Regions from separate parts of the uncultured Fretibacterium sp. genome, predicted to be linked through region 2. Evidence: predicted binding sites of a transcription regulator. Region 2 holds the regulator's gene; the other holds the start of a gene.

Region 1 (14,892 bases), on a different contig from region 2:
CCGCTCAGGGCCAGCTCCTTGGCCGCCAGGGGCAGCTCCCAGGCCCCCGGAACCCTGAAGACCTCCACGGCCTGATGGGACACGTCGTGGCGCAGAAGCGCGTCCTTGGCCCCCTCCAGCAGCTTTTCGGAGATCAGGTCGTTGAATCGGGAGACCACGATCGCCACGGAAAGCCCCGTTCCCAGCAATTTTCCCTCTATCGTCCGCATCGCAGATAAGCCTCCTTAAACGACTCGATAAACAACCCCATTCAGGGGCTCCGCCCCCGCCAAGGGAGCAGGCTCCCCTGCAAGTAAAAAGCTACGTTCAGATCCCGTGCAGCACGTGCCCCATCCGCAGCTCCTTGGTCCGCATATACCTCTCGTTGTACTCGTTCGGCTCGATCACCAGAGGGACCCGGTCCACGATCTCGAGCCCGTATCCCCCGAGGCCGATCACCTTCTTGGGGTTGTTCGTCAGCAGCCGAATCCTCCTCAGCCCGAGGTCCATGAGAATCTGCGCCCCCGTGCCGTAGTCCCGGAGGTCCGGGGGGAAGCCCAGCGCCACATTGGCGTCGACCGTATCCATCCCCTCGTCCTGCAGCCGGTAGGCCCTCAGCTTGTTGAGCAGGCCGATGCCGCGCCCCTCCTGCCGCATGTAGAGCAGAACGCCCGCGCCCTCCTTCTCGATCATGGAGAGGGCCGCATGGAGCTGAGGGCCGCAGTCGCAGCGCAGGGAACCGAAGATATCCCCGGTGAAGCACTCGCTGTGCACCCGAACCAGGACGGGGTTCGGCCCCGAGATGTCCCCCTTGACCAAGGCGACGTGGGTATGCGCGTCGTCGTCCTGCAATTTGCTGCGGTAGGCGTGGACGCAGAAGAGGCCGAAGTCCGTCGGGAGATTGACCTCGACCCGCTTTTCGACCAGCTTCTCCCGGGCGCAACGCCAGGCGATGAGGTCCTTCACCGCGACGAACTTCAGCCCATGCCGTTTCGCGAACGCGATCAGGTCCGGAAGCCGCGCCATGGTCCCGTCGTCGTTCATCACCCCGCAGCAGAGCCCGGCGGCGGGCAGCCCGGCCAGTCGCACGAGGTCGACCGTGGCCTCGGTATGGCCGGCGCGCACCAGGACGCCGCCCTCGCGGGCCTCCAGGGGGAAGAGGTGCCCGGGGCGCAGGAAATCCTCGGGACGGGCTTCGAGATCGGACAGGAGGCGGGCCGTAAGGGCACGCTCCTCCGCCGAGATCCCCGTCGTCGTCCCCTCACGGGCGTCCACCGTGACCAGGAACGCGGTGGACTTCCTGCCCGTGCTGTGCGCGGTCAGGGGGTCGAGACGCAGCCTTCGGGCGATCTCCCCCGACACGGGGGCGCAGATCAGGCCCCGTGCATACCGGGCCATGAAGTTGACGTTATCCGCCGTCGCGTGCGCCGCGGCCACGATAAGGTCGCCCTCGTTCTCCCGGTTCTCGTCGTCCGCGACGAGGACCATACGCCCCTGGCGGATGTCCTCGATCGCCTCCTCGACCGTGTTGAAGACCGATCCCGCTTCCCAATTCCGCACTTCAGTATCCAAGGTCTCTCAGCTCCTCCATCGACAGACGCATTCCGGAGCCTCGAGATCCCAGAAGGCGTTCCACGTACTTGCCCAAAATGTCGGTCTCCAGGTTCACGACGGTCCCCACCGCCATCCGCCCCAGGGTACAGGACTCGAGCGTCGTCGGGATGAGACCGACGGAGAAATCCGAGGCGGAGACGCCGATGACGGTCAGGCTGACGCCGTCTATCGCAACCGACCCCTTGGGGACGATCCCCCTCAGCAGCGGCGGCTCGGCGCCGAAACAGGCCACCCGGGTCCGCCCGGTCCCCGAGAGGCGCTTCAGGACGGAGGTCCCGTCGACATGCCCCAGGACCAGGTGCCCGTCCAGCCGATCCCCCAGGGCCATGGCCCGCTCCAGGTTGACGAGGGTCCCCGGCCTCAGGTCGGCGAACCACGTGCGCTCCGCGGTCTCCGGCATCATCTCCACGTCGAAGACGTCCCCGTGCAGGGCCACGACGGAAAGGCATGCGCCGCTCACCGCCACGGACTGCCCCAGCACCAGCTCGGACGCCAGGGCGGGGCACTCGATGGACAGCAAAGAGACCTCCTCCGCCCTGCGAAAGGCGCGCACCGCGCCGACCGCCTCTACAAGCCCGGTGAACATGAAAAAAGCGCCTCCGTCAGAAAATCGGGCCCCACCCGGCGCACCGTCGCGTCCCGCAAAAGGAGGGACTCGGACATGGCGCCCAAACGCAGGCCCGTCCCGATTCCCGGCCCCTCCCCCATGATGCGGCACGAGGTGAAGAGGGCCAGGCTGTCCGCAAGCCCAAGCTCCATAAACGCCGTCAGGACCCCTGCGCCCCCCTCGACCATGAGGCTCAGGCCCCCCTCTTCGGCCAGGGACGACAGCACCGACTCGAGGTCCACCCTCCCGCCGCGCTCGGGCACCCTGCGGACCCGCGCCCCTGCGGCCGTCAGTGCGTCCGCCCTGGCGGGGTCCTCACAGCAGGTGAAGATCAGACAGCCTCCCGACCCCGTCACCACCTTTGCGGAGACGGGGGTCGAGAGACGGGAATCCACCACGACCCGAAGGGGGCTTTCCCCCTCCGCGTCGCGTACGGTCAGCTCGGGGTCGTCCTGCAGCACCGTCCCCACCCCCACCATGACGGCATCGTGAGAGGCGCGCATCCGATGCGCCCACTGACGGGACTCGGGAGCCGTTATCCACCGGCTCTCGCCATGGGGAAGCGCCATGCGGCCGTCAAGCCCCGCCGCGGCCTTGAGCGTCACCCATGGGCGTCCCAGGGTCTGCACCCGGATAAAACCGCGGTTCAGCCAACGGCACTCGGACTCGAGGCACGGCCCGTCGACCTCGACGCCCCCCTCGCGCAGGATCTCCAACCCTCCGCGATTCACCCTGGGGTTGGGGTCCGCCATGCCCGCCACGACGCGTGCGACCCCCTCCTCGACGAGGCGAGGCGCACAGGGCGGCGTCCTGCCGAAATGGCTGCAGGGCTCCAAATTGACGTAGACTACGGCGCCGCGGGCCGTCCCGCCCCGGCGGGCGAGATCCCCGAGCGCCGCGACCTCCGCGTGCTCCGAGCCGCAGCGGGCATGATACCCCTCCCCGATCACCTGGCCGTCGCGGACGATCACGCAGCCCACCATCGGGTTGGGCGAGGCGGCTCCCTGTCCGCGGGAGGCCAGGGATAGCGCACGGCTCATATAATATTCGTCTATTTTACGAACGGACACGATTTTGTCCATCTCCCCGCTCCATGATCCTACAATATTTATTATACCGCGGAGGGAGGTCCATGAGGAAATTTTTCCGGGGATGGTGTATGATCTATTTTTGTCGTGTCCCGCATTTTATCATCGGCATTGTCGATATCAATCGGCGTTCGAAAGGACGGAGTGAGCCTCCATGAACCGGAACGACTCGGGACGGAACCATACCGCCCCCCCCCTGCGGCGAATCGTTTTTCTCTTTGTCTGTCTCCTGCTTCTGCCGGGCCGCGCCCCCGCCCTAGCCGCCAGCGCGGCCGAGGACCTTCTGCAGCTGGCCGGGAAGCTGTCTCCCGGCATGACCGCGAAGGACGCCGAAGCCCTTCTGGGGCCTCCGGCGGAGACGACCCCCGTCGGAGGTGGAGACGACCTTCTCCGCAGCTCCTGGCTGCACGGGGAGATGGGCATCGAAATTTATCTGGTGAAGGACGCGGCCTACAGGATCGATCTCTCCCGCCGCTTCGAGCGCAACATCGACCTGCTGCGCGCGATGGACGAGCTGATGCGGCAGGGACAGAAGAAGTACGGGTCCATGCCCCGTTTCGATACGGGCAGGAACGAATACTACTGGATAGCCAAGGGACATCGTTTCTCCTTCTCCCGGTACGCAGCCGGCACGATACGCGTGTGCCTCAGCGGCGAATAGCGGATAGAGCAATAACAAGCGGAAAAATGCTCCGTTTTCCACCTTTCATGGCAGGAGGTTTTCTTTTGAGTTCCCTGAGCGTCTCGAGAGCAGTGAAGCGTCGTACGGCGGGAGTCTTTTCGACATTCCTCTTTTTGGCGTTGTTGGCGGGCTTCGCGTCCCTCGATGGCGCTGCGGAGGCCAAAAGCGTTCAGCACATCGGCAGGCGGGATTACGACGTGGTCGTCGCGGGAGGGGGCTTCGGAGGCATCGCGGCCGCCATCCAGGCCGCGCGGCTCGGGGCCAGCGTCCTCGTCGTGGAACCGAGCGATTGGATCGGCGGGCAGGCGACGGCCGCGGGGGTCTCGACGATGGACGACCTGAGCCGTCTTCGCAGCGGACTCTACCTTGAACTTCTGTCCAAGGTCCAGGGTTATTACGAGCCCATGGGCAAGTCCACGGGCACGTGCTACTGGGATGCACGCAGCGTCGCCTTCGAGCCTCACATCGGGCAGCGCATGCTCTACGAGCTGGTCGACGACGCCCGTGCCGGGGGCAGGAACACCCTGGACATCCTCCTCTCCTCGGAGGTCGCCGCGGTATCCATGGAGAAGAATACGGTCCGGGGAGTGACGGTGAGGAACGCCGGAGGCACACGGAAAGTCGCCTGCCGCGTCCTCATCGACGCGACGGAATACGGCGATGTCCTGCCCCTGGCTCATGCCGAGTACCGCGCCGGCAACTCCATCTCCCCCTTCGTCGACCCCAACGCCATGATTCAGGACATCACGTGGGTCGCCATCATCCAGAAATACCCCGAGGGCATTCCGGACCATCTGCGCGTGCTCACGCCCCTGCCCGGGTACGAGCTGGCGCGGCGCAATTACGAGAGCTACGTCACACCGGACGGCATGGACTTCAAGGGCGTCTACCCCGTGACGCTCCCCGTCAACGTCGTCAGCCACAACGCCTACCGCGGCCTTCCCGACTCCTCCAACTACTGGGGGTACGACGCGAACCGCGAGAACTGGCCCCATATATCGAAGTGCGGCGTCAACTGGGGCAACGACTACCCGGGAAAGTACGGCTGGGAGGGGAAGCGCGGACTGCCCACGGGCTACCTCGAAAACCCGGACCTTCGCAGCAGGGTGGAGCGGGACGCCCTGATCAAGACCCTCCACTACATCTATTACATGCAAAACGAGCTGGGGGAGAACTGGTCCGTCGCCGACGACGAATACCACCATCCCGTCCTGCCCCGGGCCGCCGAGGGGCTCCCGGACGAATGGCTGGAGATCGTGCGGCGGATGCCGGCCATCCCCTACGTCCGGGAATCGCGGCGTATCGTCGGGAACTACACCCTGACCTCCTCGGAGCTGCTGCAGAACTCCCTGAGCTATCGCGACGGTCAGACCAGCCACGAATTCCCCGACGCCATCGCGATCGGAGGCTATATCCTGGACCTGCACGGCGCGGACACCGACTCGGATATGGAGTGGAAGTTCGACGAGAAGGCGGCCTCCACCCAGATCAACCGACCCCGGGGGCCGTTTCAGGTTCCCCTGCGCACGCTCATCCCCCGGGACACCGACGGGCTTCTGGCGGCCGAGAAGAACCTCTCCATGACGCGCCTCGCCGCCGGGGCCCTGCGCCTTCAGCCCATCTGCATGATGACCGGCCAGGCCGCGGGGGCGCTTGCGGCCCTCTCCGTACGCGAGGGCGTCCGGCCCCGCGACCTGCCCGCCGTTCGGGTCCAGCGCGCCCTGCTGGAGGCAGGGGTCGTCCTGTCGCTCTGCAAGTACTCGGACGTCCCCCCCGAACACCCCCGCTACAACGCCGCGCAGATCGCCAGCGTCCACGGCCTGATCACCCCGATAGAACCGCCTCACGCTCCGTCCTACGACATCAGCGACCTCGACGATCCCGTCCTGTCCATGGCCATCATCAAGGGGCACGACAAGGGGACCTTCGGCATCGACGAGATCCTCACATGGGCCGAGACAGTCTCCATGATGGAAAAGGCCCGCAAGGCGTCCGGGACATCGCTCGGACTCCTCCCCGAGCTCGGGGACAAAACCGACGCCTTCGTGAACCGGGGAAGGTTCGCCAAGGCCCTCTGCGACACCTTCGGCTTCTCCGATCCCGAGGCCTTCCCCAGAGCCAAGGGCAAGGGTTCGTTCTTCGCCTCCTCCAAACACCCCAACGCTCCGGCCGTGGAAGCCCTGTCGCCGCTCGGCATCCTGGACCTCTACAAATCGGAGCGGGAGTTCCATTTCGGCCGGCCCGTGACCCGAGGCGAGGCCGCGGAGATGATCATGAAGGCCATGACGTCGGCCAAGCTGCCCTGAACGCGCATCCCTGTTCCAAGTTGTTTGTCATGCGGGGGCTCCATGCCGGGGCCCTCGCTTTTTTATTCGGGGCATCGGAGCCCCGTTTTTCATACGCGGCCCCGGTCTGCTATAATAACGACGCATTAAGTTGCGACGAATGTGGTAGATCATCTATCGGCACGACGGAGGGGACCGCGATGGGGCATGACCTGCAGAGCCGACTGAGCATCCTGACAGAGGGAGCGAAATACGACGTCTCCTGCGCATCCAGCGGGTCGAACCGCGGCGGAAGAAGGGGCAGGCTGGGCCATGCCTGCCCTGCGGGCGTCTGCCACACGTGGTCCGACGACGGGCGCTGCGTCTCCCTGCTGAAGCTGCTGCTCACCAACGACTGCATTTACGACTGCGCCTACTGCATCAACCGCCGCAGCAACGACGTGCCGCGCGCCTCCTTCACGCCGCGGGAGGTCGCGGAGATCACGGCCGCCTTCTACAGGCGCAACTACATCGAGGGACTCTTCCTCAGTTCCGCGGTGCGGCGCAGCCCCGACGACACCATGCTCGATCTCGTCCGAACGGTCGCGCTGCTGCGGCGCGAGTTCGGCTTCGGCGGCTACGTCCACGCCAAGGTCATCCCCGGGGCCTCCCACGAGCTGGTCGATGTCCTGGGGCGCTTGGCCGACCGCGTGAGCGTCAACGTCGAGCTTCCCACGGAGCGCAGCCTGGGGCTTTGGGCGCCCCAGAAGAGCGCCGGGTCCATCTTTACCCCCATGAAGTACATCAGCGGAAGAATCGAGGAGCGAACCTCGGAACGCCGTCCGGCGAAAAAGGCTCCTTCCTTCGCCCCGGCCGGTCAGAGCACCCAGATGATCGTCGGGGCCACGCCCGAGCCCGACCTGACCCTTCTGCGCCTTTCGGAGGGGCTTTACGGCCGCATGGGGCTGAAACGCGTCTATTACTCCGCCTACGTCCCCGTCAACGACAACCCCACCCTGCCGGCCCTGAACGCCGCGCCCCCCCTGCTGCGCGAACATCGTCTCTATCAGGCGGACTGGCTCCTGCGTTTCTATGGATTCCGCGCGGACGAGATCGTGGACGAGGCCCACCCGAACCTCGAGGAACGGCTGGACCCCAAGAGCGCCTGGGCCCTGCGCCACATGGATCTCTTTCCCGTGGACCCCAACCGGGCGGAGTACGAGACGCTCCTGCGGGTACCCGGCATCGGGGTGACCTCCGCCAGGCGCATCCTGACGGCCCGGCGCGCGAGGCGGCTCGACCGGGACAACCTCAGGCGCCTGGGCGTCACGATGAAACGGGCCCAGCACTTCCTGCGGTTCGAAGAGAGGTCGGCCGCGCCAGGATACGTCTCGTCCTTGGAGGGGCTGCGGGCGATCCTGGAGGGAAGGCGTTTCTCCCCCCAGCTCCGGCTGCCGTTCCCGGAAACCCTCCCCACGCCGCAGGAGGGATGATGATCTACGTCTACGACGGCACCTGGAACGGGATGATGACGCTCGTGCACAGGACGGCCCGGGACGGCGCCCTTCCCGACGACATTTTGCGTTTTTCCCCGAACGGGGCGAGCGGCGTGCTGCTGGACAGCACGGAGGTGAGGAGCGACCCCTCCCTGGCGGAGGCGACCGCCGCGGTGCTGGAGGAGCGCCTGGGCCGACGATGGATGTCCGAAGCCTCTCTCGCCCTGATGTCGGAGGAGAAGGGAATAGACCTCGCGGTGTGGCGCTGCCTCTCTCGGCTCTGGAAGGAGGGGGCCAGGGCCGCAGCGGACCTGGCGGCCCCATGCATGGGGGCCGTCCTCCATGCTGCAAGACGCTCGTTCCGGGAGCTTCACCGCTGGATGGGGCTCATCCGTTTTCGGGATGTGGGCGGGGTCTATTACGCCCCCTTTGCCCCGGACTGCGACGTGCTGCCCCTCCTCGCCGGACACTTCCGCAGCAGGCTGCCTGCCCGCTGGGTGCTCCACGACACCGGCAGGGGGCGGGCAGCCCTGCACGAGGCGGGACGCTGGTTTCTGACGGACGCGGCACTCCCGGCCCATCTGAGAATCACCCGCGAGGAGGAGGTCTGCCAGGCGCTTTGGCAGGAGTTTTTCCGCAGCACCGCCGTGAGGGAAAGGATATCCGCAAAGCGCCAGTCGAACTTCCTGCCCCGAAAGACCTGGGCGTACCTCATCGAAAAACCGGGAGCGGCGTCCTGGGGCCGGTCCGGCTGACAACCCCATCTCCCCGATGCGAATACCAGGAGAGGGGCCGCGAGCCCCTCTCCTCTTGTTCCCCCATCCCCGGAAAGAATCAGATCTTCACGTCGATGATCGCGGTGACCCCCACGCCCTGAACGCGACGAAAACGCTCGACCGGATTGAGGGAATCGATGGGCACGAGGATCTTGGCCCTCACGCCTTTGAAATCGACCTCCAGCTGTGCGACGGCCTGAGTATTGTTCACCGCAGTCCGGGAGTGCCCCCCGACCTGGGCCGCACCGATATGCGTGCCGCTTCCGAACGAGACGATGGGCACCACTTTCGTATGTCCCTGGAACTTGGCCCCCTTGTTGAGGGTCACCGTGTTGATGAAGTCGTTGATGGGGCCGGCTATGGCCGTCACCACCGCTCCGCCTCCGACGATGAGCGCACCCTTCTTCAGGATGTCGCCGATATCGATGGCCGAGGCGGGCAGGGAAGAGCAGAGGACCGTCAGCGCGGACAGTCCTGCAACGACAGCGCGAGCGAAAGAACGTTTCATGTCCTACACCTGCTTTGCGAGACGTTTTCGAGCCCCCGCAGCAAAAAGCGCGGGGCCTCGGGTTCTCCTCTATCTTAACATGCCCCGTGCCGCCGGCCGCTCGCAAGCCTGTACGAGAATGTTCTACGTAATTCGGACGAACGGCCTTTCAGGACCTCCGCCGGTCCCAGGCCTTTTGCCCGCCCGTAAAGAGAGCCCTGCGCCGGGGGCGCAGGGCTCTCTTGCCTTCACGTATCGCGGGAGGTCTAGTACATGTCTCCCATTCCGCCCATGCCGCCGGGCATGCCTCCCGGCATGGGCTCCTTCTTCTCGGGCTTGTCGGCGACGATACCCTCGGTCGTCAGGACCATCGCGGCGATGGAGCCCGCGTTCTGAAGCGCGGAGCGGGTGACCTTCACGGGGTCGATGATGCCGACGGAGATCATGTCGGTGTACTCGCCCGTCGCGGCGTCGAGCCCCTGTCCGGCCTTAAGGGTGCGAACCTTCTCGACCACCACGTCGCCCTGGTATCCGGCGTTCTCGGCGATCAGGAAGAGGGGCGCCTTGAGGGCGTTGAGGACGATCTGAGCGCCCGTCCGGACGTCGCCCTTCAGTTTCTCGACGAAGGGCTCGAGGGCAACGGAGCAGTTCAGCGCGGCAACGCCGCCGCCGGCCACGATTCCCTCCTCGACGGCTGCGCGAGTCGCGTTGAGGGCGTCCTCGATGCGGTGCTTCAGTTCCTTCTGCTCGGTCTCCGTAGCGGAGCCGACCTGGATGACGGCCACGCCGCCCACCAGCTTGGCCAGGCGCTCCTGCAGCTTCTCCTTGTCGTAGTCGGAGGTGGAGTCCTCGATCTCCTTCTTGATCTGCGCGGCGCGCTTACGGATCTCCTCGGAGTTTCCGGCGCCTTGCGTGATGGTGGTGTCCTCCTTGGTGATGCGGACCTTCTTGGCCTTGCCCAGCATGGAGAGCTCGGTGTTCTCGAACTTCAGGCCGACCTCCTCGCTGATGACCTGACCGCCGGTGACGATGGCGATATCGGCCAGCATGGCCTTGCGGCGATCGCCGAAGCCGGGCGCCTTCACCGCGGCGACCTGCATGACGCCGCGCAGCTTGTTGACGACCAGCGTGGCCAGGGCCTCGCCCTCGACGTCCTCGGCGATGATGAGCAGCGGCTTGCCGGTCTGGACGACCTTCTCGAGGACGGGAAGCAGGTCCTTGATGTTGCTGATCTTGCCGTCGTGAATCAGGATGTAGGCGTCGTCGAAGCCGGTCTCCATACGCTCGCTGTCGGTGACCATGTAGGGGCTGATGTAGCCCTTGTCGAACTGAAGGCCCTCCACCATCTCGAGGGTGGTGCCGACGGTCTGGCTGTCCTCGATGGTGATGACGCCGTCCTCGCCCACCTTGCTCATGGCCTCGGAGATCAGCGCGCCCACGGCGCTGTCGTTGGCGGAAATGGCCGCGACCTGGGCGATCTTCTCCTTCTCCTTGACGGGGATGGACTTCTTCTTCAGCTCGTCGACCACGAAGTCGATGGCCTTCTCGATCCCCTGACGCATCTGCATGCCGTTGGCTCCGGCGGCGACGTTCTTCATCCCCTCGCGGATGATGGCGCGGGAGAAGATCGTGGCGGTCGTGGTGCCGTCGCCCGCGATGTCGTTGGTCTTGGACGCCACTTCCTTGAGAAGCTGGGCGCCCGCGTTCTCAAACGGGTCCTCGAGCTCGATCTCCTTGGCGATGGTCACGCCGTCGTTGGTGATGGTGGGAGAGCCGAACTTCTTCTCCAGCACCACGTTGCGCCCCTTGGGGCCAAGCGTCACACCGACCGTATCCGCAACTTTATCGATGCCGCGAAGCATTGCACGGCGGGCATCCTCGCCGAAAGAAAGAATCTTAGCCATAATAGGTGTCCCTCCTGTCAGAAACTTATGGTGCTACTTCTCGACGATAGCCAGAACGTCGCGCTCGCTGAAGATGACGTACTCGTCGCCGTCGATCTTCACCTCCGTGCCCGCGTACTTGCTGAAGATGATGCGATCCCCCACCTTCACCTCGACGGGCAGCTTCTGACCGTTGTCCAGGACCTTGCCGGAACCGACGGCCATGACCTCGCCCTCCGTCGGCTTCTCCTTGGCCGTATCGGGAAGGACGATGCCTCCCTTGGTCTTCTCCTCGCGAGAGAGCACCTTAACGACAATCCTGTCTCCAAGCGGCTTGAGATTCATTAAAAATCCCCTCCTGATTTATGCCAGCACTCAAGCTATCGGAGTGCTAATTGTTATGCGAAAATATTAGCCCTTCGCCTTGCGATCGGCAATAGGGTAAATTACGTATCGCTGAACTTTATGACAGAGGCCCAATATCCCAAGTAAAAAGCTCCCCGCTTTCGGAGGGACAGGGGAACGGCCTGTCCGCCCGGCAGCGGGGAGCCTGAAGATCCGATGGCTCGGTTACAGCAGACGATTGCGGTCGAAGGGTTTGCCCTCGTTGTACTCCCTCAGGAGCTGGGCGACCTTTCCGCTCAGGAGCAGCAGGGCGATGAGGTTCGGAATGACCATGATCCCGTTGAAGAAGTCCGTGAGCTCCCAGACCAGATCGATCTTCAGGCAGCTGCCCGTCAGGATGCACAGCACGACGATAAGCTGATAGGGAAGCAGTCCTTTGGCGCCGAAGAGGTAACGGATGTTCGTCTCCCCGAAGTAATACCAGCCGATGATCGTGGAGAAGGCGAAGAACAGCAGGCAGATGGCGATGAAGGTATAGCCGAACTCCCCCATGAAGTGCGCTTTGAAGGCCTCCTGGACGAGGGCGATCCCCTTCTTGATGGGCTCGCCCTTCTCGTTGAAGTTCGTATCGAGGATCCCGGAGGACATGACGGTGAAGATCGTGATGTTCAGGACGACGAAGGTATCGATGAAGACGGCGATGACGCCGAGCACGCCCTGTTCCACGGGGTGATTGACCTTCGCCACCGCGTGGGCGTGGGGCGTCGAGCCCATGCCGGCCTCGTTGGAGAAGAGGCCGCGGGCGATGCCGTAGCGGGCCGCCGTGGCCACCGCGACGCCGGCCGCCCCGCCCCAGACCGCCTTGGCGGAGAAGGCGCAGGAGAAGATCTGCACGAACACCGTCGGGATATGGGAGGCGTTCATGACGATGAGGGCCAGCCCTGCAGCCATATAAAGGATAGCCATGACGGGAACGAGCTTCTCCGTGACGGCCGCGATGCGCTTCACGCCACCCATGAAGATGGCGCCGGCAATGACGGCGAGGCCGATGCCGACGACGACCTGGTCGATGTCGAAGGCGTTCTTGAAGGCGTCGCTGATGGAGTTGGCCTGGACCATGTTGCCCATGAATCCGAGGGCCAGGATGATGGCGACGGCGAAGAAGCCCGCGAGGAACTTCGCGACGGGCCCGTTGCCGAGCCCGCGGGAGATGTAGTAGGCCGGGCCGCCGACCACCTGCCCCGTCTCGTCCTCCTCCTTATAGAGCTGCGCCAGGCAGGCCTCGCCGAAGTTGGTGGCCATGCCGAAGAAGGCGGCGACCCACATCCAGAAGATGGCCCCGGGGCCGCCGGTGACGAGGGCGGTCATGGCCCCCACCAGGTTTCCCGTTCCGACCTGCGCGGCGATGGCCGTCGTCAGGGCCTGGAACGAGCTCATTCCCGACTTGCCCGCAGCCTCCCCGAAGAGCGAGAAGCTGCCGAAGAGCCTGCGGCAGGCCATCCCAAACTTCGAGACCTGGACGAACCCCAGCCGAAGGGTGAAGAATATCCCCGTCCCGCAGAGGAGGGGGATCAGGAATTTCGTGCCCCAGAGAAAGCTGTTTGCCTGAGTGGTCCATTTCAGGAGTTCCTCGAAAAAGGGTAGTGCCAAAATACTTTCCATGAAATACCTGCTCCTTCCTGAACATATATAGAAGATGGAGGCGGCCCGGCAGGGCCGAGGGGTCAACACTCCGATTGTATAGAGAAAGAAGGCATCTGTCCACCAAAATCTGCAAATTATATTTTCACCCTTCAGATTGAGGGCTCAAACTCTACGGGGGATACGGCGCATGGCCCCGCCCCTCCGATGAGACGAGGGCGACCGAGGAACCATCCAATGGAAATATTTCCGCATAAGGACACGCAGTCACGCGCTTAAAATGGATTCGACGACAGGCTATAATATCATTATGTCGAGAACAAGCAGCTTTTCACCGTGTTTTTATGTTTGATATCTGGAGATGATGATGTTGCGGGATAAATATCCGACGGTGCGGGAGATCTTCGGGAGCATGGTCTTCGACCGCAGGGCCATGAAGGAGAAGCTGAACCAGGACGTCTACGAGCGGCTTGTCGCCGCGATGGAGGGCCGACAAAAGCTGGACGCGGGTCTTGCGGACACCGTGGCGATGGCGATGCGGGACTGGGCCGTCGCGCACGGGGCGACGCACTGGGCGCATTGGTTCCATCCTCAGACCGAGATGACGGCCGAGAAACATCAGGCATTCACCGTGCCCGGCCCCGACGGCACCCCCATCGACGTGTTCCGGGGAAGCGACCTGATCCAGGGCGAGCCGGACGCCTCCTCCTTCCCCTCGGCGGGGAAGCGATCCACCTTCGAGGCTCGGGGCTACAACGCATGGGACATCAGCAGCCCCGCGTTCATCGTGAAGAGCGCCAAAGGGGGTACGCTCTGCATCCCCTCGGTGTTCCTGTCCTGCGACGGGACCCCGCTCGACCTGAAGACCCCCCTGCTCAGAGCCCTGGACGCCCTCGAGGGACGTGCGCTCAAGCTCCTGAAGCTGTTCGGACGCAGGGGGATCCGCAGCGTCCGCATGACGGTCGGCGCGGAACAGGAGTTCTTCCTCCTGGACCGTCCACGCGCCCAGGGGCGTCCGGACATCCGGTTCTGCGGCCGCACGCTGATCGGCGCACAGCCCGCGAAGGACCAGAAGCTGGACCACCATTACCTCGGCGCCATACCGCCCCGCATCCTGAGCTACATGGAGGACGTGGAGCGCGACCTCGCGCGGCTCGGCATCTCCATCGCCACGCGGCACAACGAGGTGGCGCGCTGCCAGTTCGAGTTCGCCCCGCTCTTCTCCGATGCGAACACGGCCTGCGACCAGAACCAGATCCTCATGGAGACGATGCGGAAACTGGCCCGACGGCACGACCTGCGCCTGCTCTTCCACGAGAAGCCCTTCCAGGGGATGAATGGAAGCGGGAAGCACGTCAACGTATCCCTGATGGACAGCGAGGGCAACAACCTCCTGAAGCCGTCCCACAGCCATCGGCGCAACGTCGTGTTCCTGACCTTCCTGGCCGCCGTCGTGCTGGGGGTCTCGAAGTACCACAGCCTGCTCCAGGCCTCCACGGCCACGGCGGGCAACCTGTTCCGCCTCGGGGGCCACGAGGCCCCCCCTTCCATCACCAGCGTATATCTGGGGTCCGCCCTGACCGAGCTCCTGTCCCGGCTCGACCAGGCGGACGTCTCCCTTCCGGACAGGGGGCCGATGGACCTCGGCCTCGCGAAGCTCCCCTCGATCATCCCCTACGACAGCGACCGGAACCGGACGGCGCCCGTGGCCTTCACCGGCGACAAGTTCGAGTTCCGGGCCCCCGGCGCATCGCAGTCCATCGCCCTCCCCGTGACGATGTTCGCGTCGCTCTGGGCATGGGGGGTGCAGCAGATGACCGATATGATCGAGGAACGCAGCTCGGGGGGCAAGGACCCCATGGACGTGGCGCTGGACGCGGTGAAGGAGGCCGTCCGGCGCGGAGGCGACGTCCTGTTCGAGGGGGACGCCTACTCCCGGGAGTGGCACGAGGAGGCCAGAAAACGGGGTTTGATCCAGGCCGGGGACATGCCGGGGAAGATCGACCTCCTCCTGCTCCCGGAGAACAAAA
Region 2 (14,892 bases):
ACGAAAACTACGGACACGGGCTTCCTTCAAATGGGCTTCCTTCAGGCGGCCCCCCTTCGGGCGGTTCCCGTGCTCCGGCATCCTTCAGGTCGAAAGCGGCGGACGCCGTCCGCCGCTTTCGCTACTCGAAGAGCTTCTTGAACTTCTCGAAGAAACCCGGCTCTCCGGACCCTACCGGGGTCTTCATCTCGCCGGCCAGCTCCGTGATCAGTTCCTTCTGCCGGTCCGTCAGCCTGGAGGGGATATCGATGAACACATGGACGTAAAGGTCCCCGCGGCCGCGAGGCCCGCGCAGGCGCGGCATCCCCTTGCCCCGAACCTTCAGCACCTGGCCGTGCGAGGTCCCGGCGGGCACGCCGATCTTCTCCACGCCGTCGATCAGGGTGGAGACCTCCACCTCCGCGCCCAGCACCGCCTGCGGATAGGTCAGGAGGAGGCGGGTGTGCAGGTCCGCCCCATCCCGCTCGAACGCCTTGTCCGGCTTCACGTCGATCAGCAGGTAGAGGTCGCCCTGAGGGCCGCCGTTGACCCCGGCCTCGCCGGCCCCCGTGATGCGCAGCCGCGTCCCCCGTTCCACCCCCGCGGGGACCTTGACCTCGAGCTTGTGCTTCCGCCGTACCTGTCCGCGGCCGCCGCAGTCGGAGCACTTCTCGCGGACGATCTTCCCGCGCCCCTGACACTCCGGACAGACGGTCACGGAGACGAACTGGCCGAAGAGGGTCCGCTGCACCTGCTCCACCTGCCCGCGTCCTCCGCAGACCGAACAGGTCTCGGGGGACGTGCCGGGCTTGGCCCCGGTACCTCCGCAGCCCTCGCAGGCTTCCCAACGCGGGACCTCCAGAGTACGGGTCACCCCGTTGGCGGCCTCCAGCAGGGAGACGCTCAGCGCCATCTCCAGGTCTCCGCCGCGTCGCGGCGCGTTGGGGTCGGCCTGGCGGCGTCCCATCCCCCCCCCGAATACCTGGGCGAAGAGATCGCCGAAGATGTCCCCGAAATCCCCCGTAAAACCGCCGCCCCCAAAGGGGTCCGCTCCATCGGCAGAACCGAACTGGTCGTACCGCGCCCGTTTTTCGGGATCGCTCAGCACGGAGTACGCCGCGTTGATCTTCTTGAACTTCTCCTCGGCCTCCCCGCTGCCATGGTTCGCATCCGGATGGTACTGGCGCGCAAGCTGGCGGTACGCCCTCTTGATCTCCGCCTGAGAGGCGTCGCGCGCGACACCCAGGATCTGATACAAATCTTCCAAAACAAACACACCCCGTTACATCGCCAGGTCGCGCCCCTGTGGGGCCGCGCGGGTCTCCATCCTCGGGCCCCAATCGTAAAAAAAGCTCATTTAATCCATAAAGCCCCCCTGTGGTACCCCAGCTTGCCTGTTTTGATGAGGAAGCTTGCCGGGGCCGCCGCTATCCAGATAGTGGCGTGGGGACATGGGGGCGAGGCCCCCATGTTAATTTTTTAGGGAAGCGGTGAAGATTTTGCCTATAGATGTTTTGCATGTTTACCCTTGGTAAAATATGCACTTTTGGGTTAATCAACGCTTCCCTAAGCAAAAGGGACGGAAGGGTAAGAGCCCCTCCGTCCTCCGTTCCATTATAGCTTATTCCAATTCGAAGCGGACTTCAATCAGGCCTGTCCCTGGTCGCTGAACTCGGCGTCCACCGTATCGCCGTCCGACGAGGATGTTCCCTCGCTGCCGGCCGAGGCCGAGGCGTCGGAGGCATTGGGGCTCCCCTGGCCGGCGGCCTGATAGAGCCGGGTGGAGAACTCCTGGAGCGTCCTCTCGAGCTCCTCCTTGGAGCTCTTCATCCTGGCCCCGTCGTTCGCCTCGATGGCACGCTTCAGCTCGTCGAGCTTGGAGTTAACCTTGCCCTTCTCCTCCGCGCTCATCTTATCCCCAAGGTCGCCCAACAGCTTCTCCGCGGTGAACACCGCGGCGTCGGACTCGTTGCGGACCTCGGCGGCCTCGCGCTTCTTCGCATCCTCGTCCGCGTTGGCCTCCGCGTCGTTCTTCATGCGCTCGATATCCTCCTTGGAGAGGTTCGAGGACTGGATGGTGATCTTCTGGGCCTTGCCCGTCCCCTTGTCCTTTGCGGAGACGTTCAGAATGCCGTTGACGTCGATGTTGAAGGTCACCTCGATCTGCGGAATGCCGCGCGGTGCGGGCGGTATGCCGTCCAGGACGAACTGTCCCAGCTTCACGTTGTCCGCCGCCATGGAGCGCTCTCCCTGAAGCACGAGGATCTCCACCTGCGTCTGGTTGTTCGCCGCCGTCGTGAACACCTGGCTCTTCGACACCGGGATCGCCGTGTTCCGCTCGATGACCTTGGTGAACACGCCGCCCAGGGTCTCGAGCCCGAGCGAAAGCGGGGTGACGTCCACCAGCACGATATCCTTGTGGTCGCCCTTCAGGATCGCTCCCTGGATGGCCGCTCCCGCCGCGACGCACTCGTCCGGGTTGATGCCCTTCGTCGGCTCCTTGCCCAGCAGGTCGACGATCTTCTTCTGCACCATCGGCATGCGGGTCGAGCCGCCGACGAGCAGGACCTTGTCGATCTCGCCCGCCTTCAGGCCGGAGTCCTCGAGCGCGCGCTTCGTCGGGGTGATCGTGCGGTCCATGAGGTCCGCCGTCATCTCCTCGAACTTCGCCCGGGTCAGCTTCATCTCCAGGTGCTTGGGGCCGCTCTGGTTCGCCGTGATGAAGGGCAGGGAAATCGTGGTCTCCGTCATGGAGGAGAGCTCGACCTTTGCCTTCTCGGCGGCCTCGCGCAGACGCTGCATCGCCATCCGGTCGTTCTTGAGGTCGATTCCCTCGCTCTTCTTGAACTCGGCCGTCATCCAGTCGACGATCCGGTTGTCCCAGTCGTCGCCGCCCAGCCGGTTGTCGCCGGCGGTCGCCAGGACCTCGAACACGCCCTCGCCCACATCCAGGATCGAGACGTCGAACGTACCGCCGCCGAGGTCGAACACCAGGATCTTATGCTCCTCCTTCTTGTTCTCCCCATAGGCAAGACAGGCCGCCGTCGGCTCGTTGATGATGCGCAGGACCTCGAGCCCGGCGATGGTGCCCGCATCCTTCGTCGCCTGGCGCTGGGCGTCCGTGAAGTAGGCCGGAACCGTGATGACCGCCTGAGTGACCGGCTCGCCGAGGTAGTCCTCCGCGTCGCGCTTCAGCTTCTGCAGGATCATCGCGGAGATCTCCTGCGGCGAATATTTCTTTCCGTCGATGTCCACGCGGTAGTCCGTGCCCATCTCGCGCTTGATCGACATGATGGTGTGGTCGGCGTTGACGATGGCCTGGCGCTTGGCCAGCTGGCCCACCAGGCGCTCTCCGTCCTTCGTGAAGGCCACGACGGACGGGGTCGTCCTCATCCCCTCGGAATTGGCGATGATGGTCGTCTGGTCGCCCTCCTGCACCGCGATGCAGCTGTTCGTCGTTCCAAGATCGATTCCTACAACTTTTGCCATTTTCAGTTCCCCCTGTATGCGCTTCAATTTTCAGTTTCTGCAATCGGTTTTTCTTTTATTGCCATCGGCAAACGCTCTCCGGCCCTTTGCCCGGAGGGCGCCGAATCTCAATCACGCCTTGCCCACCGTGACCCGGGATGCCCGCAGCACCCTCTCGTCCGTCCGGTAACCTCGGGTCAGTTCCTCCAGTATCCGGCCATCCTGCTCGGGGTCCTCCACGGGGACCGTCTCCACCGCATCGTGCAGCGCGGGGTCGAAGGGGGCTCCCTCGGTCGGGATGACCCGGACCCCCAGCTCCTCGAGCGTCGAGAGGAACTGACGCCGAACCATCCCCACCCCCACCAGGACGTCCTTCGCGCTTCCGTCCTCCGGGACGGTCAGCGCCCGGTCCAGGTTGTCCAGGACGGGCAGGAGGGACGAGATCGTGTCGTCGGTGACCAGCCTTCGTATCTGCTGCCGCTCCTTCGCCATGCGCTGGCGGTAATTGTAGAAGTCCGCCCGCGCCGCCGCCAGCTCTCCCTCGAGTTCGGCGACGCGCTCCCTCAGCGCGCTCTCCTCGGAAGGAGAGGAAGGAACCGTCTCCGGGTCGGCCCCCCCCTCCTCCCTCAGGACCCCGTCCTCCAGGATGTACTCCTTCACGCGCCCCTCCGACTCCGGATGCGCCTCGACATCTCCTTCACCGCTGCCGGGTTCGAGCTCCTCCCGAATACGGTCGTCCATCACGTCATCATCTCCCAACCAGGGCTTTCGGCGGCGCGGAGGCCGGTTCCACACCGTCCCCCCTCCCCGCCGGGCCCGTAATCGAACCGCCTATTCCTCCGCTTCCTCGTCCAGAGCGCTCGCCAGGGACTCTAGAACGGAGATGGAGCGTTCGTAATCCATCCTCAGGGGGCCGATCAGGCCCAAAACCGCCTTTTGCTGCCGAAGTCGGGCAGGGATGAGGATCATGGAGCTCTCCTGCATGCCCTCCGTCTCGTTCTCCTCTCCGATCGAGACGTTCAGCGCCTCGCTCTTCCGGCACTTCTCGATCATGTCGGCCAGGGGCTTCTCCTGCTCCAGCAGGGAGAGGACCGCCTGAAGCCGCGACAGGGTCTGGAAGTGCGGCAAATTCAGGATGTGCTTGGCCCCGCTGCTGAAGAAACGATAGTTCTGCACGGTCAGAAACTCGTCGAGCTCCCTGATGGCCGACCGGCAGGCCGTCTCGGCGTCCTCGAGGCCGCCCTGCACGTACTGGAACAGCACGTCGCGCACGTCGCTCCAGGACCGGCCCGACGCGACGGTGTTGATGCGCCGGCTCAGCTCCTCGAGGAGTCCGGGCTCGACCTCGCTGGGGAGGTCGAACTGCGAATGGTGCACCAGCCCGCCCTTCAGGACGATCAGGGCCAGGATGTGGGTCCCCCCCAGCGGCACGAGGTCGATATGCCAGATCTCCGCGTCGTCGAGCCCCGGGACCGCCGCGACCGCGACGCACTTGGTGAGACGGGCCAGTAGGTGCGTGACGTAGGTCAGGAGCCCCTCCACCCCGCTGCGGCGCCCGGCCAGTTCCCGATGCCAGGTCTCGGCCTCGCTGGGACGGCTCCGGGCCCGCGCCGTGACGGAATCCACATAGACCCGATAGGCCTTGGCCGTCGGCAGCCGGCCGGAGGACGTATGGGGCTGATAAAAGTACCCCATCTCCTCGAGATCCGCCATCTCGTTGCGTATCGTGGCGGGACTCAGCCCGCGGATGTACTTCTTCGTGATGGTCCGGGATCCGGCGGGCTCCCCCGTCTTGATGTACTCGTAGACCACAGCGAGGATGATCCCCAGCTGCCGCTCCGTCACCGCCCATCACCTCCACGCAATTACTATCGTCAATTAGCACTCTTTAACGACGAGTGACAACACCTCTTTCACACGGTCAAGATTAGCAAGGGACGCCTTAAATGTCAATACAAGTCAGAGGGGGAAACTACGGATTTTCCCGCCGTCCTTCCCAAATCCTCCTCGAAGGAGGGGCCCGGCCCCTCATGGAGAGCGTCGGGCCGAATCGTGAACGGGGCGGGCCGGGGAAAGGGCCTTGCGGGGACGGCAGCGAGCGGGGCGGCCATAATGAAGCATCCTGATGACGTATAATGTAGAAAAAGCCTCTTTGTCATTCCGGGTTATCGACGAGAGCTTTTGCGGAGAGGGGCGTTTTTCCGCGCACCCGGCGTTCGGGGAGAGAGTTCAAGGGCATCGAGCCTGAAAGTCCAAGTCTGGAGGTTTATCCCGCTCATGAGAAAAACAACGCGCCTGCTGTCCGGATTGTTTGTCCTGTCCTTCGCCTTGCCGGCCCTGTGGGGGGCCGCGGCGCACGGGGCGGTCGTCGACGACCCCATACACCCTTATCCGTCGAACTACCACTACCAGCTCCGGGACGTCAGCGGCTCCAGGGACGGGCACACGATCGCGGGGGCCCAGTGGTTCGCCACGAGCATCGAGAATTGGTTCTGGAGCTACTACAATCGCGACGACGCCACCCACATCCGTTACCTGCGCACCCGGGGCGGAGAGGCGCCTGAGGTTCCGATCGTGACGTCGGCGGATCTCCTGTACGAGTACAACCACGTCTACATCGACGAGCCCCAGCCCTATCCGGTGTCGTCCCTCTACGATCCCCACATGGACCCCCTCGAATCCCTCTTTCTGGTGATCCCGGAGGGCCGCGGCGACCTGAAGATCCGCCTCGCCAACGACCGGGGGCACCATTTCCCGTGGACCGCCCCCGAATCCAACGACGTCGTATCGCGCGATGTCATGGAGGATATCCTGATCAACGACCTCCCGAACTACAACGTGCAGGCGACGCCCAAAAGTCCTCAGCGCGTCGCGCCCCGAAACTCCATGGAACAGACGTTTCGTTTCCTTGCCGCCGAGACGGACAACTACGGCAGCGTCGCGGGGCACGCGACCTTCCGCCAGTCCGTGAGCCTCGACCTGGGCTATACGGGCTACAGGGAGTCGATCAAGATCCCTCTGGTCGTCGCCAACGTCCACGACGGCCCCGCCTCCGATCCCGGCAACGAGCTCTACTTCGACATGACCATCCGGGAGACCAGCGGGGACCTCAGCGGGAGCTACGTCAGCGGCGACGTGATCGGAGACGTGATCACCCGCACGAAGTTCCGTTGGGGCGTGTCCGACAATATGACGCGCAATCTCGGGACCCTCTTCATCATGACCCCCTACGGGGGGCGGATGCCCACCTACACGCTGCTCTCCCGCATCACGAACCGCACCGGCACCCGCTACCGCGTCCAGCGATACGACACCCTGGACGTCCCCGCCTCGGACGACCTGATCGGCGGGCGGAGCCCCAGGGACCTGAAGCCCCTTCACTGGCGTTACGATCTCACGCCCGACCTCTACGGCAGCCTGCCCGCATATTTCCTGCTGGACGAGCAGAGCCAGGTCGCTCCGGGGCTGGTCACCGTCTACGAGAACAGGATCGACACGACCTACGGGTCCAGCGAGTCCTTCCGCCTCTATCCGTTCTCCAACGAGGGGAAGAAGTACGACCTGCGCCTCTTCTACCGCCGGATCGGCGGCATGACGCGGCTGGGCCGGGTCTATTCGTCCTTTACGGGGAACCGATACCGCTGGAGGGCGACGGCCTTCGACATGACCTTCGCGGATGTCGTCAAAAACGAGACGAACACCGAGCGCGAGCTCACCCTGCTGATGGGCAAGCCCCCCGTCATGCCGAGGGGAGGATACGGCTTCGGCGGGGTGTCGGACAAGTACATCAAGGCCGAAGCCCTGAACTCCTTCGAGATCGCCTCGCTCGTCCCCGCGGGCCTGGTCTCGATGGACCGGGAGATCGTCTCCCGGGACGCCTCCGGAGACATCGTATCCCGGGATGTCCCCGCTCAGATCGCCGTGCTGCCCGTGCAGATCCGCCTCTGCATCCCCCGGCAGGAGCAGCTGCTCGTCGGGCATTGGGAGGATCTGGAGCAGGCCACGGAAGCTCAGCTTCTGGAACGCTTCGCCCGATTCGGAACGGTGTGGGTACGATCCGAGCAGACCAACGAACGCGACATGAACCTCTTCTCCGCCATTGGAAACCGTGGGGCGGACCTGAGGGAGTGCGTGCGCGCCTTCATCCATGACGACTGTCTCTACCTGGACCTGATCGTCCTGATGGCGGACGCCAAGAGCCCCAAGGCTCAATATACCGCCTACTGCGAGATCGTGAAGGACGACGGGGTTCCCTACGTCCTCCTGGGCGACGGCGCTGCGGACGGGAAATGGAACCTGAGCTTCTACGTCGCGGCGGCAGGCGCAAATCCCCAGCCGGGCTACCCCGAGTCGGGAGACAAACGGCCGAGCAGGGAAGAGGGCGGCGGCGGGTGCAGTGCCTGGGGATTTCCCCTCGTATCCCTGGCCGGGGCTGCGCTGTTTCTTTGTGGACGCCGCAGCAGGCAGTGAGGGAGGACGGAGGCATAGGCCCCAAGCCGCAGAAAGGACGGTGACGCCATGAGCCTTTGGGAGAAGTGGGAGCGGGAAAAACTCCGCAAAAAGGGCTTCCGCGTTCGCGAGCCCAAGGATGTCGAAATTCACGCATCCTATATGAAACCCAACATTCGAAAGCAGATCGCCATTGTCCTGCTGGCCTGCATCGGGTGTCTCCTTCTTGTGCTCTCGGCGATGCTCACGGAGATGATGTTTACGGGAAGAGGATGGTCCAACACCTACATCGTGAGACTCTTCGCGACGATGCAGCAGACGCGGGAGCGCATCTCCTCGCAGAATCCCTGAGTAAAGGACAAAGGCCCGGCCTCTCTTCAAGAGGGGCCGGGTTTTCTACGCAAAGCGAAGATTTGCTTTCGCGCTTACAGCGCAGCAACATTATCTCAGATCGACGACAAGAACAATGACAAGATAGTGTCAATAGCCAGAGAAAAAGTCACCCCTAAGTGTTCAGAGAAAGAGTCACCCTCGAGTCACTCTGCGCAGGGGTAGAGAGGCCATTTTTCCTGAAAGATTGCTTCCAGGGGTGGTCCGGGGCAGGCTTGTAAGCTTTCAGAGGCTTGCCCTTATTTTCTTTTGTCGCATAGCTCGGAGCGGCACGCTCCGCCTTCTCGACCTCCTTCAGCTCGATACGCCGGCTCTTGTAAACGGCCCATATCTTCCCTGAGAGAGTCTCCCGGACCTCCACATCGGAACGGGCCATAGAGGCTTTCTCAGGGGAGCTGGGGGCATAGGTTCGTCCTTTGTAAGAAATGCTTCCGCTGCAATCCGTCTTACGCATCTCCCGGTGAGCGAAAAGGAAATCCACATCGACCCTTTCCGCAGGCTCAACGTAAGCGCTCTCCTGTTCTGCGGGCAGAACCGCAAACTTCTCGTTGTGCTTTGCGATGAGCCTGGGCAGGACATTGTTGGCGCCGTCAATATCCGTGACACCAAGGAGCCTCAGCTCACCGGGCAGTCTGTCCTGCATGGTGTTCCAGAGACGTTCCACGCGTCCCTTCGCCTCGGGCGTGAGCGCGAAGATCTGGCCTACGCCAAGTTCTTTCAACCCCTGCCCGAAGTTGCTCAAAGGCCGTTGTTTTCCCTCTTCTTTCTCCTCCTCGGATAACTCTTGAGGAGAACGGAATATCGTATGCCTGTCACTGTAAATCTCCATGGGCAGTCCATAGTGCTCCAGTCCTATGCCCAGAGCGGTCACGTAGCCTGCGGTGCTCTCGTTCTTCGTGAACCAGGCGCCAACGACCCGTCCCGTGGCGTCGTCGATGTAGGCGTGGAGGGTGGCATATCCCTTACCCTTGCCGAACCACTCGAACTTCGAGGCATCGGTCTGCCACAACATGCCCGCAGCCTCCTTCCTGGGACGGGCCCGGTGGAGTTTTGCTCTGCGCCTGACGCTCTTCTTGCTTCTGAACCCCTCGGCGCTCAGAATGCGCACGACGCTCGAGCGGCTGATGTCTATGCCTTCGGCCTCCTTCAGGCAGTCGGTGAAATGGGAGAAGTTGAAGTCGTGATACTTTTCCCGGTAGAGGCGGAGCACGTCATGGCGAATCCACTCTCCTATTCTGTGCTGGGGGCGCCTGTCCCGGTTACCGTGAATGAGGCCCATTTCGCCTTGAGCCGTGTACTTCTTCCTGAGCCTGATGATCTGCCTCCGACAGAGGCCCATAAGCAGACGGCCAGCTCTCTGCGGCTGTAAGCCGCAGATGCTGTGCCGGTCGCTTACGTCGACACGCGGCATAGTTGCCGCGTTGTCGACGCAGAGGGTTTATAGCCTCGGCTGTAAACCAAGACCTTGATGCGCTTGATCTCTTTTTGCGACAATGTCACTCGCTCCTGCTCCATGCCGATATTATCCAAAAAGACCTATCGTACGGGGGGGGACATTTTCTCTGACTACTTATAGGGTGACATTATCACGGATCAACGACAGAACAATGACAAGATAGTTGACAGAATCATGAGGGGCGGCTATACTTGCTCCTGTGTTTCGGGGCGGATAGTTCAGCGGTAGAACACCTGCCTTACACGCAGGGGGTCACAGGTTCGAACCCTGTTTCGCCCACCAATGAAAAGCGGGGTCGTAGCTCAGTCGGTTAGAGTGTCGGCCTGTCACGCCGAAGGTCGCGAGTTCGAGTCTCGTCGGCCCCGCCATTTTCAGTTGTTTTTCGTTTATGAGGCGGGATAGCTCAGATGGTAGAGCAGCGGACTGAAAATCCGCGTGTCCCCAGTTCGATTCTGGGTCCCGCCACCAGGTAGGAGCAAATGCGGAAGTAGCTCAGGGGTAGAGCACAACCTTGCCAAGGTTGGGGTCGCGGGTTCAAATCCCGTCTTCCGCTCCAAGAATGCCAAGGGTTCAGGAGATTTTCCCCTGAACTTTTTTTATTTTTTTTGAAGCGCCCTTGAAGCAAAAACAAAAATAGCGGGGCCCCGAAGGGCCCCGTTTTACATCAGCGTCGCAATCCCAGTCTTCAGGAACTTCGGCAGGATATCCCACCCCAGCACGCCGGTGAGGACGGCCAGGAGCCCCAGCAGGACCAGGAACCCCAGCGCGATGGACCTCAGGCGGTGCGAGGCGTCGTCCACCCTCTGGACGGACTCGGTCAGTGTGGCGATGGCCTCCTGCATCTGCGCCATGCGCTCCTCCTGGAGCCCATCGTGCTTCTCAATCGTCTCCACGCGGGTCTGCAATCGGTCCAATAGCTTAAGGATGTGCTTCTGGTTTACCGCGGTCCGTTCCACGCTCTGAGCCAACTCCCATACTTTATTTTCGTCCATCACTCCACCCCCGCGGTGCGGGCCATGTCGTTCAGGCGGTTCATCCACCCCTCCAGATGTACTTTCTGCCCGGGATCCCTGGCGACGATCTTCTCGTAGTACGCCTTGCGCTGCGCCACGATCTCCGCCGCCAGCGTCTTCGGCTCCAGGCTCTTCAGCGCCGCGAAGGTGCGGGGCCCGAACTTCCCGTCGATCGCCAGGTCCACGCCCAGAGCTTTGCACGCCCGCTGGAGAATCCAGGCGAAGCCGCCATGGTTGATACTGACGTCCAGGCAACAAAGCGACACCGGCCAGCGCAGCTCTCCCCAGCCGTAGCGCTCCCAGAAGTTCTTGCGGTAAATCGCCTTCGCCTCGTCCGGCGTCAGCTTGCAGATATCGGCGTGCTTCACCACGCCCGAGGCATGGGCGCACTTCAGCGTGGGGATGGTGATGCCGAACGCCGTCGGCCCGCCTTTGTCGTGTCTGGCGTAGGGCTTCAGGACGGGGACGCCCTCCACGTCGTCGAAGTTCCTGCCGCCCTCCCACTTGAGCGAGAAGGCGATGGCCATCTTGAAGTCATCCTTGGGGGTCGGCGCCGGCTTCTCCCGCTCGAGCCCGTACCGCTCGCTCAGCTCCGCCAGGCGCTCGTCCAGGGACTTTTGCTCGCCCCCAGCGGCGGCCTTCACCTCGACGAGGGGCGCGTCCATGACCGCCGTCAGCTTCTCGGTGCGCTCCGGCGTCAGCTCCACATCGTCGAACTTCCAGTCCGTCAGCCAGTTCAGGCGCTCGCAGATTTTGTCCACCATCCAGCCGATCACGAGGCCGTCGGCCCACTCCGCCCACCAGGGGAGGACCAGCATCTCGTCCACCTTCGCCACGACGGCCGCGCGCTTCTCCGTGCCGGCCTTCCCCTTCAGGTTCTTCTCCGCCCAAACGACCTGCTCCAGTACCCACGTCTTCATCTTCTGCCACATCTTGATCATCCTCCTTAAAAGAATCGAGCGGCCATTACCTGGCCGCCCGTGTGCTTATTTCTCCTCAGTCCAGCCACTTGGAGATGCGGCAGACGGTATAGCCGGATTCCCCATAACTGGGGCAGAGCCCGAACAGCCCCATGTCATCAGGACGAATGGTCCACCTGCTATCGTAGTACTCTGGGTTCGCCCTAATCTGCGAACTCATCCCGTAGGGGCTTGTTCTTGTTTTGCCTGGGTTCTCGACCGTTTCCTTTACCAGCCCCAAGAGTGCCAGATCGATCCCCAGATATGGGTTGTAACCTCGCTCGATATCGATCGGGCAATGCCACTCGCTATTGGAAACCGCCAGCGTCGTCGGAAGGGTTATCATGTTGTTCATCTGCGGCGTCCAGAGCCGAATCTCCGTGAACTCCGTCGACGTGGCGCTCCACTCCAGCCCGTCCACGACCATGCCGTATTCGTACCCCATCTTCTTAACATGAAAAAAACCAAAGAAGCCGCGCCAGTGCATCGAACCCGTTATAGTATTTGCCTGCCCCGCGCTAAAAACCCCCGCCGTTTTTAGGCTGGCCTTTTCCGCCGCCAGCAAGTCCAAAAGGAGTCGCCGCTCGTAGATGGTCCAATAGTGCCATTTGGGATCGATATTTTTCATGGCCTGTATAAAACCACTATATGTCCCGCCCGCTTGGACCCCAGGCGTAGAACAGTAGGCTTTGTGCCCATTGTCGTCGATATACTTCTCATGCGGCAAACACGTCCCATGCAGGAACCCGTTCGGGCTTCGTGCGAAGGCGGGGTCCAGGAACCAGCCGTCACCGGTCTGTCGCGAGGCGCTGAACCAGAGATCGACGACCATATCCCCGTCGTCGTTGTCGTAGATACGGCACTTCTCCCAGCACGGGGGGATAAATGCCATCTCGCTCTTGACCTCCGGTTTCTCCTGCGAGATGACAACGTTCTGTTTTACGAACGCATAGAGGGCGTGCGTGTCCCAGTATCGTTGGGGAATATGCACGACATTCCCCTCTGGGTCGATGTTGTACACAAAGGGGCGGTTATACTTCTTCGAGAATATCCGCCGCAGCCCGAAGATCGGGTCGGAGTACTCCGGCCGCAGGCCGAACCGCACGGGGACAGCCCAGGGGGTATAGGTCCCGTCCGTCGTCCGCTGGCGCCCACGCGCAAAGAAGTCCACTCCAAGCGCCGTCGCCAGGTTCAGCCCTGTCGCTGTGTGGAAGGTCAGGTCGTCAGTCCCCTGCGCGTTGTAGATGGTCGTCGCGAACGTGCTGTCCGTGCTGATCTGCCAGTCCCCCTTGTCGAAGTTCCCCGTCCCCGCCAGAACCTTCGGGGACGACATTCCGAGCACGGGGTTTACGGCGGAGGTCTCGGACCCATCCGAGGGGACCGTCATGATCGGCGTGGCCAGGATCCCCGCCGGGAACTGCACCATCGTCCGGAACATGCACGGGGCGCTCCAGTGCGACCATCTGCCCTTGCGATCCTGATACCGAATCCTGGCGTAGTACACCGTGTCCTGCATCAGATATGGGGAGCCGCCCGGCTTCAGGGGCACTTGGAACACCGGCGTGCCGCTGAACTCCTCCTTGTCGTAGACCGGTGCGGCAAAATCGTTCGTCTTCGCGATCTGGATGTGCTTTTGGTACATCCCCACGTCGTACGGATGCGCGTAGGGGGTCCCGACGATCTGCGGGACTTGGTTGATGTTGGTCTCGCCGTTGGCGGGGGAGATGATCGACGGGCGGACCGGCAGCCCCTCCCACTGATCCTTGGTGAGGTGGTACGCCTCCGTCACCTTGCCACCCTCGACCTTGCCGCCCTGGATGCCCTTGAGGTCGTTGTGCGGCGTCTTCTTGATGAGAAGGATGACTTCCTCCTCGTTGATCGTCCCGGTGCCGACCACCACCCAATCCCCATCCTTGCGCCCGTAGGTCTTGCCGTCGTGCGGGGCGTCGAGGATGCCCGCCTGCGTCTGCGTCGCCCCCGTGTCCTCCCACTTGTCGTGGTTCCAGATCCAGATGCTACTCGTCGAGGAGACAACGGCGTACGCACCGGGCATGTCGGTCGGGTGCGCGGCTTTCAGCTCGTCGGGCGTCGCGAACGGGCCCCGGTAGTAGATCAGGGTCAGGAGCGTCGGCACGGGGTCCCACCGCGCCATCCTCCGTCCGTAAAGTTTCCCGTCCAGCGGGGCCTCCTCGATGCCCCCTCCGCTTCCGCCCCCAACGTCTCTCGGCAACAATGGCATGCTATTCTCCTTTCTCCGTGAAGGGTTCGACCTTCACGTAAACTTCCGTATCCTTGTCCGCCTCGAAAGTGAGGTATGCGGACATGTCCCACGGGTAGCGCGACGCGTGGTTGTTCTGCGGATCGACGGCGATGGGCTCCGCCCGGTCCCCGACGTACATCCGCACCAGCCCCTTGGGCGCCATGACGGAGAGCTCGATCGTCTCCGCATAGGGGAGCTTGTAGACGGTCGGCGTCCCGGCCTTCACCACGAACTCCGTGTACCCGAACCCGCGCGCCGGGTCTCGGAGGACGTGCGGTTCCGGGCTTACCAGCGTCAGCCCCAGCATCTCGTGGGGGACAAAAAACGGGAGAGCTTTTTGCTCTCCCGGCTGCCACGAGATATAGTGCTTGTCCGGAAACGTGATTCTCGTTTCCGTATCGTTACGATACGTTGGCATCGCTTGCCTCCTTTCAACAAACGAGGCGGCCTACTGCGGCCGCCTCACCGTCCCCGTTTATGCCAGATCAGCTCCCAGGGGCTCCAGTCCGGCTCACCGTTTGTCCAGCGGACGAAGGTCTTGTACCACCTCAGGAGCTGCACGCTCGGCAGTCCGAAGGCATATCCCCCGGCCTCCACCATGTTCTTCACCACCCGCTCGGCCTCGACGTCCTCTCCGTCCCAGATGTCCACCACGGCTTTGGCGCCGCTGTCGATGGCCTTTATGAAAGCGCTGCCTGCCTCCAGAGCGGGACTGGGGCGGAACTTCCCGGCGCCGCCCAGCAGCGTGGTCCCCGAGGCAATGTCCCGCACTATCGGGAACATGGAGCTTGCCGACAACAGCGTCCCCCGCATCAGCCACTTCCCGACGGACTTGTCGTTGTCATCGTCGCCGCCCAGGGGGGCACGCCCCTTCACCAGGTCCTCCAGCGCGGACTGCACCGTGAACATCATGAAGCA

What was found. The regulator HrcA, encoded in region 2, represses chaperone genes, less so after heat shock. The targets are predictions, from matches to a motif close to TTAGCACTCNNTNNNANNGAGTGCTAA.
Region 1: a site for HrcA is predicted at 11,245-11,271, ahead of groES (co-chaperone GroES). Genes of this name have one in related genera too.

What each region holds. Positions count from the first base shown of each region.
Region 1 covers NZ_CAUUGJ010000023.1:2,098-16,989, reverse strand. The annotation lists gene ribE (6,7-dimethyl-8-ribityllumazine synthase) at 1-209, opposite strand, end outside; gene ABLA28_RS03780 (bifunctional 3,4-dihydroxy-2-butanone-4-phosphate synthase/GTP cyclohydrolase II) at 307-1,551, opposite strand; gene ABLA28_RS03775 (riboflavin synthase) at 1,541-2,179, opposite strand; gene ribD (bifunctional diaminohydroxyphosphoribosylaminopyrimidine deaminase/5-amino-6-(5-phosphoribosylamino)uracil reductase RibD) at 2,161-3,282, opposite strand; gene ABLA28_RS03765 (hypothetical protein) at 3,443-3,949, shown strand; gene ABLA28_RS03760 (FAD-dependent oxidoreductase) at 4,015-6,276, shown strand; gene ABLA28_RS03755 (putative DNA modification/repair radical SAM protein) at 6,456-7,727, shown strand; gene ABLA28_RS03750 (TIGR03915 family putative DNA repair protein) at 7,727-8,485, shown strand; gene ABLA28_RS03745 (hypothetical protein) at 8,565-9,014, opposite strand; gene groL (chaperonin GroEL) at 9,260-10,897, opposite strand; gene groES (co-chaperone GroES) at 10,931-11,221, opposite strand; gene ABLA28_RS03730 (sodium:alanine symporter family protein) at 11,447-12,883, opposite strand; gene ABLA28_RS03725 (glutamine synthetase III) at 13,230-14,892, shown strand, end outside.
Region 2 covers NZ_CAUUGJ010000042.1:1,123-16,014, forward strand. The annotation lists gene dnaJ (molecular chaperone DnaJ) at 122-1,255, opposite strand; gene dnaK (molecular chaperone DnaK) at 1,627-3,468, opposite strand; gene ABLA28_RS05620 (nucleotide exchange factor GrpE) at 3,580-4,188, opposite strand; gene hrcA (heat-inducible transcriptional repressor HrcA) at 4,279-5,292, opposite strand; gene ABLA28_RS05630 (hypothetical protein) at 5,725-7,917, shown strand; gene ABLA28_RS05635 (hypothetical protein) at 7,966-8,247, shown strand; gene ABLA28_RS05640 (ISNCY family transposase) at 8,402-9,697, opposite strand; tRNA gene ABLA28_RS05645 (tRNA-Val) at 9,950-10,024, shown strand; tRNA gene ABLA28_RS05650 (tRNA-Asp) at 10,034-10,110, shown strand; tRNA gene ABLA28_RS05655 (tRNA-Phe) at 10,135-10,210, shown strand; tRNA gene ABLA28_RS05660 (tRNA-Gly) at 10,224-10,298, shown strand; gene ABLA28_RS05665 (hypothetical protein) at 10,402-10,734, opposite strand; gene ABLA28_RS05670 (glycosyl hydrolase 108 family protein) at 10,734-11,687, opposite strand; gene ABLA28_RS05675 (hypothetical protein) at 11,752-13,947, opposite strand; gene ABLA28_RS05680 (hypothetical protein) at 13,955-14,392, opposite strand; partial or broken gene ABLA28_RS05685 (hypothetical protein) at 14,437-14,892, opposite strand, start outside.